Regions from separate parts of the Oceanobacillus kimchii X50 genome, predicted to be linked through region 1. Evidence: riboswitches for the same ligand, from Rfam matches in the RefSeq annotation. Region 1 holds a riboswitch; the other holds the start of a gene.
What was found. Region 1 has a riboswitch for S-adenosylmethionine ahead of C794_RS12615 (methionine ABC transporter ATP-binding protein). Riboswitches for the same ligand answer to the same signal wherever they lie in the genome.
Positions count from the first base shown of each region.

Region 2: another riboswitch for S-adenosylmethionine. It lies ahead of C794_RS03810 (homocysteine S-methyltransferase family protein); the one in region 1 lies ahead of C794_RS12615 (methionine ABC transporter ATP-binding protein).

Region 1 covers NZ_CM001792.1:2,424,011-2,430,549, reverse strand. The annotation lists gene C794_RS12655 (acyl-CoA dehydrogenase family protein) at 1-174, shown strand, start outside; gene C794_RS12650 (ion transporter) at 223-1,011, opposite strand; gene C794_RS12645 (DinB family protein) at 1,165-1,638, shown strand; gene C794_RS12635 (arsenate reductase family protein) at 2,549-2,905, shown strand; gene gcvH (glycine cleavage system protein GcvH) at 2,974-3,354, shown strand; gene C794_RS12625 (ribonuclease M5) at 3,576-3,932, shown strand; gene C794_RS12620 (thioredoxin family protein) at 3,960-4,268, shown strand; SAM riboswitch class I at 4,350-4,448, shown strand; gene C794_RS12615 (methionine ABC transporter ATP-binding protein) at 4,575-5,603, shown strand; gene C794_RS12610 (methionine ABC transporter permease) at 5,593-6,261, shown strand; gene C794_RS12605 (MetQ/NlpA family ABC transporter substrate-binding protein) at 6,335-6,539, shown strand, end outside.
Region 2 covers NZ_CM001792.1:681,848-688,386, reverse strand. The annotation lists gene C794_RS03820 (ABC transporter permease) at 1-152, opposite strand, end outside; gene C794_RS03815 (aliphatic sulfonate ABC transporter substrate-binding protein) at 168-1,151, opposite strand; gene C794_RS03810 (homocysteine S-methyltransferase family protein) at 1,273-2,322, opposite strand; SAM riboswitch class I at 2,402-2,506, opposite strand; gene C794_RS03805 (DUF1801 domain-containing protein) at 2,727-3,155, shown strand; gene C794_RS03800 (thiolase family protein) at 3,157-4,341, opposite strand; gene C794_RS03795 (acyl-CoA dehydrogenase family protein) at 4,367-5,515, opposite strand; gene C794_RS03790 (ABC transporter substrate-binding protein) at 5,772-6,539, opposite strand, start outside.

The DNA of each region.
Region 1 (6,539 bases):
AATCGTATTGAGGCAGAGGCGAAAGATATTCTTGTAACAGTAGAAGATGGTGATACTCTTCGAATGATGCTTTCATCATTACGTAAACTAACTCGTCATACACCAATTAATGTTGTACAGAAAAAACGTGAAATAGCAGCTCGAATTATTGAGGAAGAGAAATATGTAATTTAATTCTAAGTTAAAAGACCCATCTCACTTTAGAGTTGGGTCTTTACATGGTTAATCTTTATGCTGTTGTTTAAGTAATTTTTTAATTTCCTCCATGTCTTTTTCCATTTTTTCTAATTTAATATCAGTAGGAGAAGGAGACTCTTCACGACTTGCTTCTTCCACATTATTCACAACAACACCTACAAATAAATTGATAATGACAAATGCCCCAATTAAAATAAATGTAACAAAATACCACCATGACGTCGGATCTTGATCTAGTATAGGATACATCACCCCACTTGCCCATGATTCAAGCGTAATTACTTGAAAGAGTGTCAATAACGTACGATGAAGTGATCCAAAATACTCTGGAGAAATTGATTGGAATAACATTGTGCCAATAACTCCATATACATAGAAAAATAACCCTAATAAAAGCATAATCGTACCCATTGAAGGGATTGTTAGCAGCAAGGCATTGACCATCTTTCTTAATGAAGGAATGATAGATATCGCTCTCAATACACGAAGCACACGTAGTATTCGTAACACCATTACGTAACTTGAACCAGCTAGAATGATACTGCTTAACACTATAATTAAATCAAATACATTCCATGGTTCGGTGAAGAAACTTTTCAAAGTGGAACTGCCAATTAAACGAATAATAATTTCGAGAGTGAAAACTGTTAGTAATGTCCAATCTGCCCAAATAATAAAGGTAGAAAATTGCGCAAAAAAAGGATAGGTCTCTAATCCGACCAAAATTGCATTTAATATAATAAGTCCAATAATAATATTTAAAAATATATTACTATTGGCGATTTTTGCACATTGTTTGTGTATTGTTCTCATTCTTTAATTTTTTCCTCCTGTATTTATGTATGTTACTATTGTACGCTGTAGATGACGTGATGTCACTCAAATAATTAAAGTAGATGATTGGATATTAAAATACGAAATGTGGTAGCATACAGTTATGAATATGAACGGGAGGGAAAAATTACAATGTATCGTAGAGTAACTGATTTTTTGAATGAATGGAGTCAATCCGCAGATGGTACAGCAAAAGTAATCAACAATTTAACAGATAAAAAACTTGATCAATCAATTGTTGAAAATCATAGTACACTTGGTTGGTTAGGTTGGCATTTAGTTAACAGTCCTGCTTTTTTTGGGAAATTAGTTGGCCTGGATATTGATTTGTCACATGATCCAGATCAAGTCCCTGAAAAAGCGAAAGACATAGCAGAAGCATATAATAAAATGGTTCAGATGGTAAAAGATCAGGTAGAACAACAACTTACTGATGAAGCGTTAAATGAACAAGTGGACAGTTTTGGTACACCTATCCCTCGTGGTGCGATACTAAGAAAGATGGTTGATCATCAAACACATCATCGTGGTCAAATGACTGTGTTATTAAGACAAGCTGGTTTATCTGTACCTGGTGTTATGGGGCCAACAAAAGAAGACCAATAAGTTCTAGTTTAAATTTTACTTATCATAATAATTAAAATATGGTATATTATAGATAGAGAGTAAGACGATAAATAAAAAGTCGTCTCATGTAACTAAACATGAGACGACTTCCAATAGACCAACCCCAAAAGCGGGGAAGGCACACCGAAGGCAATAATCCCTCAGCGCCGGGCTAAAGCACATGAGGGGTTATTTTTTTTGGTTGATCTCGGACATAATAAACGCAATCAGTGTTCCAAAAGAAATCATAAGCGTCAATACGCCTTCCATATCCATAGGCACCACCCCCCTTCAAAGGAAATACCTTTAAAGGAAATGTGTGTACCTAGCACCCTCATGTGAAGCCGGTCTATTATAGTAATAGTGTAACATATATAAACAGAATTCATTCTAGTCTATTTGTTGTGTTTTTAATAATATATCAATATTTTAGTGGACCAAAACTGTTTACAGTATGTTTAGGCCATTTTGTCGTGCCAATATTAGCTAGTTCAATAGCAACTTGTTTTGGTCTTCATTCTCATCCTTCACCTCGTATAGCTACTCTGATAAATAACCTACCATTGCATAACTTGCAAATATGGTATTCTCCACAAATAAATCTTTAGTAAATGACTACATAAAGACTCCTACAAAAATTGAACTCCAACATATGTAAGCAAATATTTAAAGTTGAATCAGATCAAACTTATTTTTTCACCGTTTGTTATTTCGAATTAGCTTGATAAAGAGAAAGTAATTTCTTGGTTATATCTTTTGTCACTTGTTCCAGGTGATATTTCACCTATAGATGAGAGATACGTTTTCAATTAGGAGTTATTTTGTTTTTTTAAACTCATACCAACTAGATGTATAACGAAATCAAATGTGGTAAAATGTCCACGATAAGAAAACATGTAGGAGGAATATGATGGCTATAAAATTTTATTGGTATCCTAATTGTGGCACATGTAAGAAAGCAAAAAAATGGTTTGATGATAATCAAATAGACTATGAAGCAATACATATTGTGAACGAGACTCCTTCTTCTGATCAGATTCAAAATTGGATGGATATCAGTGAGTTTCCTGCAAAGAAATTTTTCAATACAAGCGGGAAAAAGTATCGGGAACTTAATATTAAAGATAAAGTCAATCAGTTATCCGAGAAAGAGATAGCAGATTTATTAAGTTCGGATGGTATGCTAATTAAACGCCCGATTGTTACGGACGGGAAAAATCTAACAATTGGGTTTAAAGAAGATTCCTTTGAAAAGGTTTGGAAGTAATTTTAACTAGAAAAATGATATTATAGATTGTATAGTTAAAATGGAATGATAATTTGGAGGGATTGTTTATGAGTTTGCCACAAGATTTATTGTATTCTAAAGAGCACGAATGGGTAAAACAAGAAGATGGGAAATTACGCATCGGGATTACAGACTTTGCTCAAGATGAATTGGGAGACATTGTGTTTGTCGAACTTCCTGAAATTGGGGAAGAGTTAAAAGCTGATGAACCCTTTGGGAGTGTAGAGTCTGTAAAGACAGTATCTGAACTCTATGCACCAGTAAGTGGAAAAGTAGTCGAAATCAACGATGAGTTGGAAGATAGCCCAGAGTATGTTAATGAATCTCCATATGAAAAAGCTTGGATGATTGTGATTGAACCATCCGACGAAAAGGAACTTGAAGAATTATTATCTGCAGAGAAATACGAGGCGTTTATTCAAGACTAATTTTTAGGCTGACAATTACACGTTATTTGTGTATAGTCAGCCTTTGTTTTATCATATAATGATAATATACAAATACTAGCTTATATTTCGATTAATGTATCAGTGAAGACGGTTTAAGTGTTTTGAGAATCGAATTATCATAAGTTTTATGGGAGATCTTTATTCCAAATCAAGTCGTGCTAAATAAGCATGTTTCTTGCTTACATAAGGAGTGCTATGCGATGATGACAAATGAATCTAATAAAGTAATAATTGTAGAAGGTTTGTCGGATAAACGACAGATTGAAAAAATCATTGATGATCATGTTATAATCGTTTGTACAAATGGGACTTTAGGTGTTGAAAAACTAGATGAACTACTAGAAACGTATCAATTAGATGAAAAAGATGTCTATATATTAGTAGATGAGGACCCTTCTGGTATGAAATTGAGAAAACAATTAGCGAGGGAATTACCTCATGCAGAACATATTTATGTGAGCAGTGAGTATCGCGAAGTTGCGGCTACACCTATGAAAGTTTTAGCTAATGTATTAATCGGAGCGAGATTTACAGTCCACCCATCTTATTTAATATAAAGAAAAGAACGATAAAGGTGATATATTATGAAGGAATGGAATAAACAAATGGAACGAGGTGTGATATATATTTACACACCATTTTGTGGAACTTGTTCGGTTGCGAGGGCGATGTTGGATAATATTGAACGACTTCACCAACAAGACATTTTTCACGAAATAAACGCATCTATTCACCCTGAATATATGCAGAACAACCAAATTGAAAGTGTACCATGCTTATTATTTATGGAAAATGGGGAAATTGTCGAAAGAATATATACGTTTTATTCAACTGCAAATATATATGATTATTTGATAAAATATCAACCAGAATTATTTTCAAATGCGACGTAATTTATTGATTGACAGTCCTATAAGCGCGTGCTAAGATAGGTACACTGAATTAATTAAAAATAACCATTAAAAATATGATATCTCTTATCTAGAGCGGTGGAGGGACTGGCCCTTTGAAACCGCGGCAACCTTCATAATTAATGAAAGGTGCCAATTCCTGCAGAAAATGAAAGATGAGAGAACGTCAGACGATATACGATAAGTACGTACGTCTTTCTGTTCTCTTACAGAAAGGCGTTTTTATTTTGACGAATTTTGGAGAAACTAAACGAAATGGTTGTTGGAGAGTAAGAGGAGGAATAAAGATTGATATCCATAGAAGGGTTAAGTAAAGTATTTTCATTAAATAAAAAAGACATCAAAGCTGTAGACTCATTGACCCTCAATATTGAAGATGGCGATATTTATGGCGTAATCGGTTATAGTGGAGCCGGAAAGAGTACGTTTGTACGTTTAATAAATCGACTAGAGGAACCTACATCTGGAAAAGTAACAATAGGAGATCAAATAATCACGGAATTAAATAAAAGTGATCTTCGTGTTGCACGACAAGATATAGGTATGATATTTCAACATTTTAATTTATTATGGTCACGTACGGTAGAGGACAATATTGGGTTTCCTTTAGAAATTGCTGGTGTTGATAAGCAAGAAAGAAAACGTAGAGTAAAAGAATTAATTGGATTAGTTGGTCTTGAAGGTAGAGAGAAATCATATCCTTCACAATTAAGCGGCGGACAAAAACAGCGTGTTGGAATTGCTAGAGCCCTAGCGAATTCCCCTAAAGTATTACTATGTGATGAAGCTACTTCTGCTCTAGATCCAGAAACGACTAATCAAATCTTATCATTATTACAAGACATTAATGAGAAATTAAATTTAACGATAATCTTAATTACCCATGAAATGCATGTTATTCGTAAAATTTGTAATCGTGTAGCTGTAATGGAGCAAGGAAAAGTAGTAGAAGAGGGACAAGTCCTAGATGTGTTTACAAATCCGAAACAATCAGTGACTAGAAAGTTCGTTGAACAGGTTATGAGTTCTAATGAGGATAGTGATATGTCAACGATCGTTGAAAATTATCCGAATGGGGTTTTATATCGAATTCATTTCTTAGGGGAGACTACAAATCAAACCTTAATCAGTCAGATAGCTAAACAATTTTCTGTAGATTTAAATATTATCCAAGGAAATATCACACAGACACAAGCAGGCAGCTATGGAGCATTGGTAGTTCAAGTAACGGGGAACGACAGTGAAATTGAACGAGCTAGAAGCTTTATCGAGAGTCAAGAGTCTGTTGAATTGGAGGTAATTCAACATGCTAAGTAGTTTATTTGAAGGGATCAAAATAGAAGATTTAATCGAAGCAACCTATGAGACGTTCTACATGACACTTATCTCAATGGTAGGAACAGCAATTTTTGGGATTTTGCTTGGGTTACTATTATTCCTAACTTCAAAAGGTAATATTTGGGAAAATCGAGTTGTGAATAATATTGTTGCAGCCTTTGTAAACATCTTCAGAGCTATACCATTTATTATACTAATTTTATTGCTATTCCCGTTTACCGATTTTCTAATGGGAACGATTCGTGGTCCTAATGCTGCTTTGCCAGCACTTATTATTGGATCTGCTCCATTCTATGCACGATTAGTAGAAATTGCACTTATTGAAGTGGATAAAGGTGTAGTGGAAGCCGCAAAAGCAATGGGAGCAAAGACAAGAACAATAATCTTTAAAGTTTTATTACCTGAATCAAAACCGGCACTCGTGTCTGGAATAACTGTTACAACAATTGCTTTGATAGGATATACCGCTATGGCTGGAGCGATTGGGGCAGGTGGACTTGGAAACTATGCTTATTATTTCGGGTTTCAGCGTCGTGACTTTGATGTTGTGTTATGGTGTACGATTATTATCGTACTTATCGTATTTATATTCCAATTCATCGGGGATGCTATTACTAGAAAACTCGATAAGCGTTAAAGAAGAATTCCTCAGGTAGCTTCACTACTTGTTGAAATAATTAATTAAAATGTTAAAAGGAGAGGACACAGAGATGAAGAAATTATTATTATTGTTAACTATTGCATTTGTGGGGTTATTAGCAGCTTGTGGAACAAGTGATGAAGGTTCATCAGGTGATGAGTCGTCTGATGAAACCACAGAAATATCAGTTGGAGCTTCTAGTGTACCGCATGCGGAAGTTTTAGAAGAAGCAAAGCCATTATTAGAAGAGCAAGGAATTACATTAAATATAGAAG
Region 2 (6,539 bases), 1.7 Mb from region 1:
AAGTAACCAAATCTACTTAACACTTCCCAGACAATTAATAGCAAAATAGGAATAATACTTCCCATCCAAATTACTTCATATGACAAAAATGATTTGTTTCTCTTAAACTTATTTTTATCCCAATTAATAACTTCTTCAGACACCTTAGACAAGACAGCCACCTCTAATTATTTATTTAGCTCTTCTATAAATGATGGTTGGACAAGTTCATTTACAACCTTCTCAATGTCCGTATCAGCTTCAATAACTTCTCCCTCTAGAAGAACCTCTGCTGAATTTCTTAACGTATCTCGATGCTCATCTCCAGGAATGGAATTGGAAAAATCATTCCTCTCTAAAGTCTGTTTCGCTACATCTAGTGACATCTCTGCTTCTTCAGATAAAATCTGTGCAGCTGCTTCTGGATTATCTATTGTCCACTCTCTTGCTTTTTCATACGCTTCAATCACAACATGAACATAATCTGGATATTCTTCTGCAAAATCTTCTCGCACGTTTAAAAAACCATATGTGTTAAATTCTTTATTTCGATAAAACAAGGTTGCATCAGATTCTAATTCGGCTCGAGCCATATGTGGATCTAGCCCCGCCCATGCATCTACGGAACCTTTAGACAAAGCAACCGCTCCATCACCATGTTGTAAATTGACAATTTCTAAGTCAGCCGCTGTTAATCCAGCTTCATTTAAAGCCCGTAGTAGAAAAATATATGGATCCGTACCTAACGTGGCAGCCACTTTTTTTCCTTTTAATTCTTCTACCGATTGGATTCCTGACTCAGAATCAGCAACTAAAGCTGTCCACTCTGGTTGAGAATAAATATATACATTTTGAATTGGAGAACCCTTGGCTTTAGAAACAAGCGCTGCAGATCCTGCAGAAGAACCAAAATCAATACTATCACTTGTTAAAAATTCTAAAGCCTTATTACTACCTTGACTTAGTACCCACTCCACACCTATTCCTTCATCTTCTAAGGCTTCTTCTAACCATCCTTGTTCTTTTAATACAAGGCTTGTTGGTGAATAATACGCATAATCTAACCGAATCTTATCAGGCTTTCCATCTGCTGCACTTGAATCAGATCCACATGCTGCTATTAAACTACTTATTATTATCACTAAAGCTATACTCATTAACTTACTTCTCATTAAATTCTCCTCCTTATAATTATTCAAATAAGATTACTTGGTTTTATAACAATGAGGTTCGTACTTCTCCAACTGTATCTAAATGAATAGTATAGGAGATTTAACATCAATATAAGATTTGTTATGCCTTAAATCGATAGCCTACATTATGTTCTTTTAATGTTTTATCTTTCCCAAACAAGAAATGCTTCTCCATATTAGGAGAATAGGGAGAATTAATGGTCTCCTTACCGACTGCCTCTGCAACAGCTCTAAGCATTGCTGGAGATGCTCCACAACATAACCCAATATAATTAACACCAATCCCCTTTGCTTCTTTTGCCCACTCTGCTAATTCATAACGGTTATGGTACAGTGGATCTAAAGCAGTTGGAAAAGTTGTTTCAGTAGGCAAATGGCAACTACAACCACCATCAGGTAAATTAAAAAATGTCGGATGCTCATCTGATGTACGATATGGAATGGGTAATGCTCCTACATAACCGTCTACATGCTTTCTAATTTTTGCAATATAAGGTTGCATCGTATCTGGACCTCGGAAACAATTCATTCCAACTACAAGTGCTCCCTTTTCCGATAATATTTTACAAGATTCCTCTACCGTATAGCCATCCCTTAAAATGTTTTCTCCCATTAACCCTAGTGTAATGACAGCTGGCAAGTCTTTTTTCAATATTTCTTCCAAAGCAATTTCTGCTTCTTCATGATAATAAAATGTTTCACCATTAATAAAATCAACATCTTCTTCTTTACTCCACTGAGCCATTTCAGCGAACATCTCTCTAACTTTAGATTTGCTTGATTCATCATAAGGGTCAAAGATATTTGTATTAGATATATTTCCTGCAACTAATGCTTCTTCCAATGGATGCTCTTTCGCTACTTCCTTTGCTAAACGAATAGCACTTCTATTCAATGGTTCTAATAATTTTTCCTTGCCAATAATGCGCATTTTTTCTCGATGTGCATTGTATGTAAATGCTAATACAACATCCGAACCAGCATTCATAAAATCACGATACGTTTGTTTTAAAGCATCCGGGTTCGCAAGTGCTACTTCTGGTACAAACGAACCTGCCTGTAAATACCCTCTCCTCTCTAATTCAAATAAATATCCTTCTCCTACTATTACCGTACCTTCTTGCAAACGTCTTTTTAAACTACGCTTCATCATAATCTCCTCCTTCATTATTTTTACAAACAAAAACCCTTCTTCTAAAAGTAAGAAGAAGGGTTAACCTACATTGTTCTTCTTATCTTTAAGGCATATAAGCCTATTGGAATTAGCACCATACCTTATAAGGCTGGTTGCTGAGACTTCATCGGGCCAATCCCTCCGTCTCTCTTGATAAGTCTAACTATATTTAATTTTTTAAAAATTAACTTTTTAATATCTTATATGATAACCATAAAATAATCAATAGGAAATTTAAATTATTCATTTATTATTTTTTAAATGATTTCCTAGTGAGTGATGCCGTGCCTGATAAAAAACTGCCAGTTGCAATCTAAATCAAAAATATATTGTAAATATTTGTTATACTATTATCAATCATAGGATTAGGAGTGATGAAAATGTATGAACTAAAAACAAAAGAAACAGAAAACAGTGTTATTCAATTCATCGAAAGTGTTGATCATCTTCAAAAGAAAGAAGATGCTTATAAACTATTAGATATATTTACCGAATCTACTGAGTATCCAGCAAAAATGTGGGGAACAAGTATTATTGGCTTTGGAAAATACAATTATAAATACGCTTCTGGCCACTCCGGAGAATTTTTAATAGTAGGATACTCTCCCAGAAAATCAAAAATTAGTCTCTATCTCGCAACAGATATTGTTCAAGATAGTGAATTAATGACAGCTTTAGGTAAATACACTACCGGAAAATCGTGTGTTTATATTAACAAACTCAGTGATATTAATCTTGATATCTTACGTCGTTTAATTAAACAATCACTTTTCCATATCAAATCAACTTATCCTGATACTGCAAAATAACTTAGCACTGTTCGATCAATATTGCCATTCCTTGGCCGCCACCAGCGCATAAAGTTGCTATACCATATTGCTGTTTTCTTTTTATTAGTTCATAGATTAATGTCGTAATTATCCGGGTGCCCGTAGCACCGACCGGATGACCTAACGCAATCGCCCCTCCATTAACATTTACTTTTTCATGATCCAAACCTAGTTCACGAATAACAGCAACGGATTGAGAAGCGAAAGCTTCATTCAATTCTAGTAAATCTATGTCTTGGATTGTTTTTTGATTTCGTTTAAGTAGTTGTTTGACTGCCGGTACTGGGCCAATTCCCATTATTTCAGGGGAAACACCCGCTGTACTCCAATCTACGATTCTTGCGAGTGGTTGCAAGCCAAGATGTTTGGCATGTGATTCTTTCATAATAACCAAAGCTGAGGCACCATCATTTCTGCCGCAAGCATTACCAGCAGTCACCGTCCCACCTGCTTCAAATACTGGATTAAGATTTGCTAGTTTCTCTAGAGATGTATCAAATCGAGGATATTCATCTACTTCAAATATAGATATCTGTTTCTTTTCCACAACCTCAATAGGAGCTATTTCATCTTTAAACCGTCCACTTTCTATAGCTTTTTTTGCTCTGCGCTGACTTTCTATCGCAAATGCATCTTGATCTTCTCTTGATATATTATATTTTCTAGCAACATTCTCAGCTGTAATACCCATAGATAGATTCTTACCATAGATTTCTTGAGGTTGTTGTCCTGCTTCTAAATTAGAATCGACAATGGTTGTTCGATCTCCTCCAAATCTAGTATTTCGTAAGTATATTGGAGAACGGCTCATACTCTCTGTCCCACCCGCTATGACAATATCAGCTTGATTACTAAGAATTTGTTGTACTCCAGATGTCACTGCCTGGATTCCAGATGCACATAATCTATTTACTGTAAAAGCAGTCACTTGTTCAGGGATACCCGCTCTTAGCGCTGCTACTCTAGCAATATTCGATGATTCCGTCGTTTGTCTTACTTCTCCTAAAATAACCTCATCTACGTGATCAGCTGGCATATAAACTCTTTGTAGCACTTCTTTAATCACATGACTTGCTAGATGACCAGAAGATACATTTTTCAATGATTTACCATATGCTCCAATTGGTGTTCTAGTTGCACTGACAATAACTATCGGATCGTCCATACCTATACCTCCCTACAACTTGCCCTTAGCTATAATGTTTCTTTAATTGTCCAGCAATAATATTCTTCTGAATTTCCGATGTTCCTTCATAAATTCGTGTAATTCGCGCATCTCTATAAAATCGTTCCACAGGAAAATCTGAAATATATCCAATCCCTCCATGAACTTGAACTGCTTTATCTGCTACTCGGTTGTATACTTCCGAACCATACAGTTTTAACATCGCTGCTTCCTTAATTACATTTTCTCCATTGTCAACCATCCATGCCACTTTATAAGTCAAAGCCCGTAATGCCTCTATCTCTACAGCCATTTCAGCTAACATGTGTGCAACTGCTTGGTGTTCAATAATCGACTTACCGAATTGTTTTCTTTCAATTGCATAAGTAGTCGACATATCTAATAACTTTTGGCTTGAACCTAAATTCCGAGCTGCCAAACCAGCACGACCATTGGTTAAAATTTTTAAGGCATTTACATACCCCTGACCTTCTTCACCTAGTAAATTTTCCGCAGGCACTTCACAATTCTCTAAAATTATTTCCGCTGAGTGAGAACCTCTCAGACCCATTTTTTCTTCAATCGCTCCTATATGAAATCCCGGAGCTCTCTTTTCTACAATAAAAGAAGAGATGCCTTTTGCTCCTTTCGTTGGATCTGTAACTGCCATCACAGTAAACACTTCTGCTTCTGTGGCATTGGTAATGTAATGTTTTATTCCATTTAATATATATTTATCTCCCTTTTTAACGGCAGAAGTTTTTAATGCACTTGCGTTCGATCCAGCTTCAGGTTCAGTTAGCGCAAATGCACCTAATTTTTCTCCACTTGCCATGGAAGGCAAGTATTTTTGCTTTTGTTCTTCATTCCCCATTTCCACTATTCCAACAGTACCAATTCCAGTATGAGCTCCGATTAGAGTCGTATATCCATTATGCGTTGCTCCAATTTCTTCATATAATGCACACTTTCCTATCATTCCAATCCCTATTCCACCGTAGTGTTCAGGGATACTTAAACCAAATAACCCCATTTCTTTTGATAATTCAATTATTCGTTCGGGGATTCTATTTTTTTGTTCAATATCATCAGCGACCTGCTCTACCTCTGTTTGAATAAAGTTTCGAACGTTTTCTTTTAAAGATTGAATGTTTTTATCTAATTCAAAGTTCAAACTGTATGACCTCCTATTGTTGCAAGTTTCAATGTACTATAGAAAAAAGCAAAGAGGCTGAGACAGGTATTTACTTAAACGAATGATATATAAAGAAAACTATCAGAAAAGAAATATACTCCGGTTGCTCATGCATAGGATGTCTGCACAGTCCTTCTCCCCCAAACCTTAATATTTCTTCTGCTTCTTCTAGTTATCGTTCGTTCTTTGAACAAAATCTCAACCTCTACTAGATGATTAATTCTTCGTAGATACTTTAATCAATTGGAATTCCTATTATTTCTCCATCTTCAACTGCACTAACTCTCGTAAGAATTTCGAATCCTCCATTTTCATCTATATTTGGAATGACATATACTTGTTTTTCTTCTGGTAACGCATCTAATCCAGCCTGTATATGCTCTCGAATTACAGTGGCATCCTCTACATTTCCTGCTGCTTTCATTGCTTCTACAAAAATATGCAAACTCACATAATGGAAACCAGCTTCTGATCCTGGTTCAATTCCGTGCTCTTCTGTATATTTCTCTACAAATGCTGGAACTCCAGGATAATCCGCTTCTACCAATGGCATGGTCCCAATTGCACCTTCTAGAACTTCATACGTTTCTGTAATTCGCTTCATTTCATCTAATTTTGCTTGGTCCATAATAATAAATCCACCTTCAAATCCAAGTTGTCTCGCTTGATTAACAACATTCGCTGTTGGTTCAGATGGTCCTCCTAGGAAAATTACATCAGGGTCTGACTCTAAGGCATTTGTCAATAATGTATAAAAATCCGTTTCTTTTGCAAAATCTACCGATGCCTCATGTACTACCTCTCCTCCTTGTTCCTCCCAATACGGAAGTAATTCATCAGCCCAATCTTGACCATACTGTGTTACTGGAGGAATCGCCGCTAATTTATTCCCAAACCGATCCATCGAATATTTTGTAAAAGGCTCGACATATCCATGATAACTAGGCGGAATTCTTACGGTTAATTCATTGCCTTGTTCCGTAATTGCAGGTTCACTAGAGTA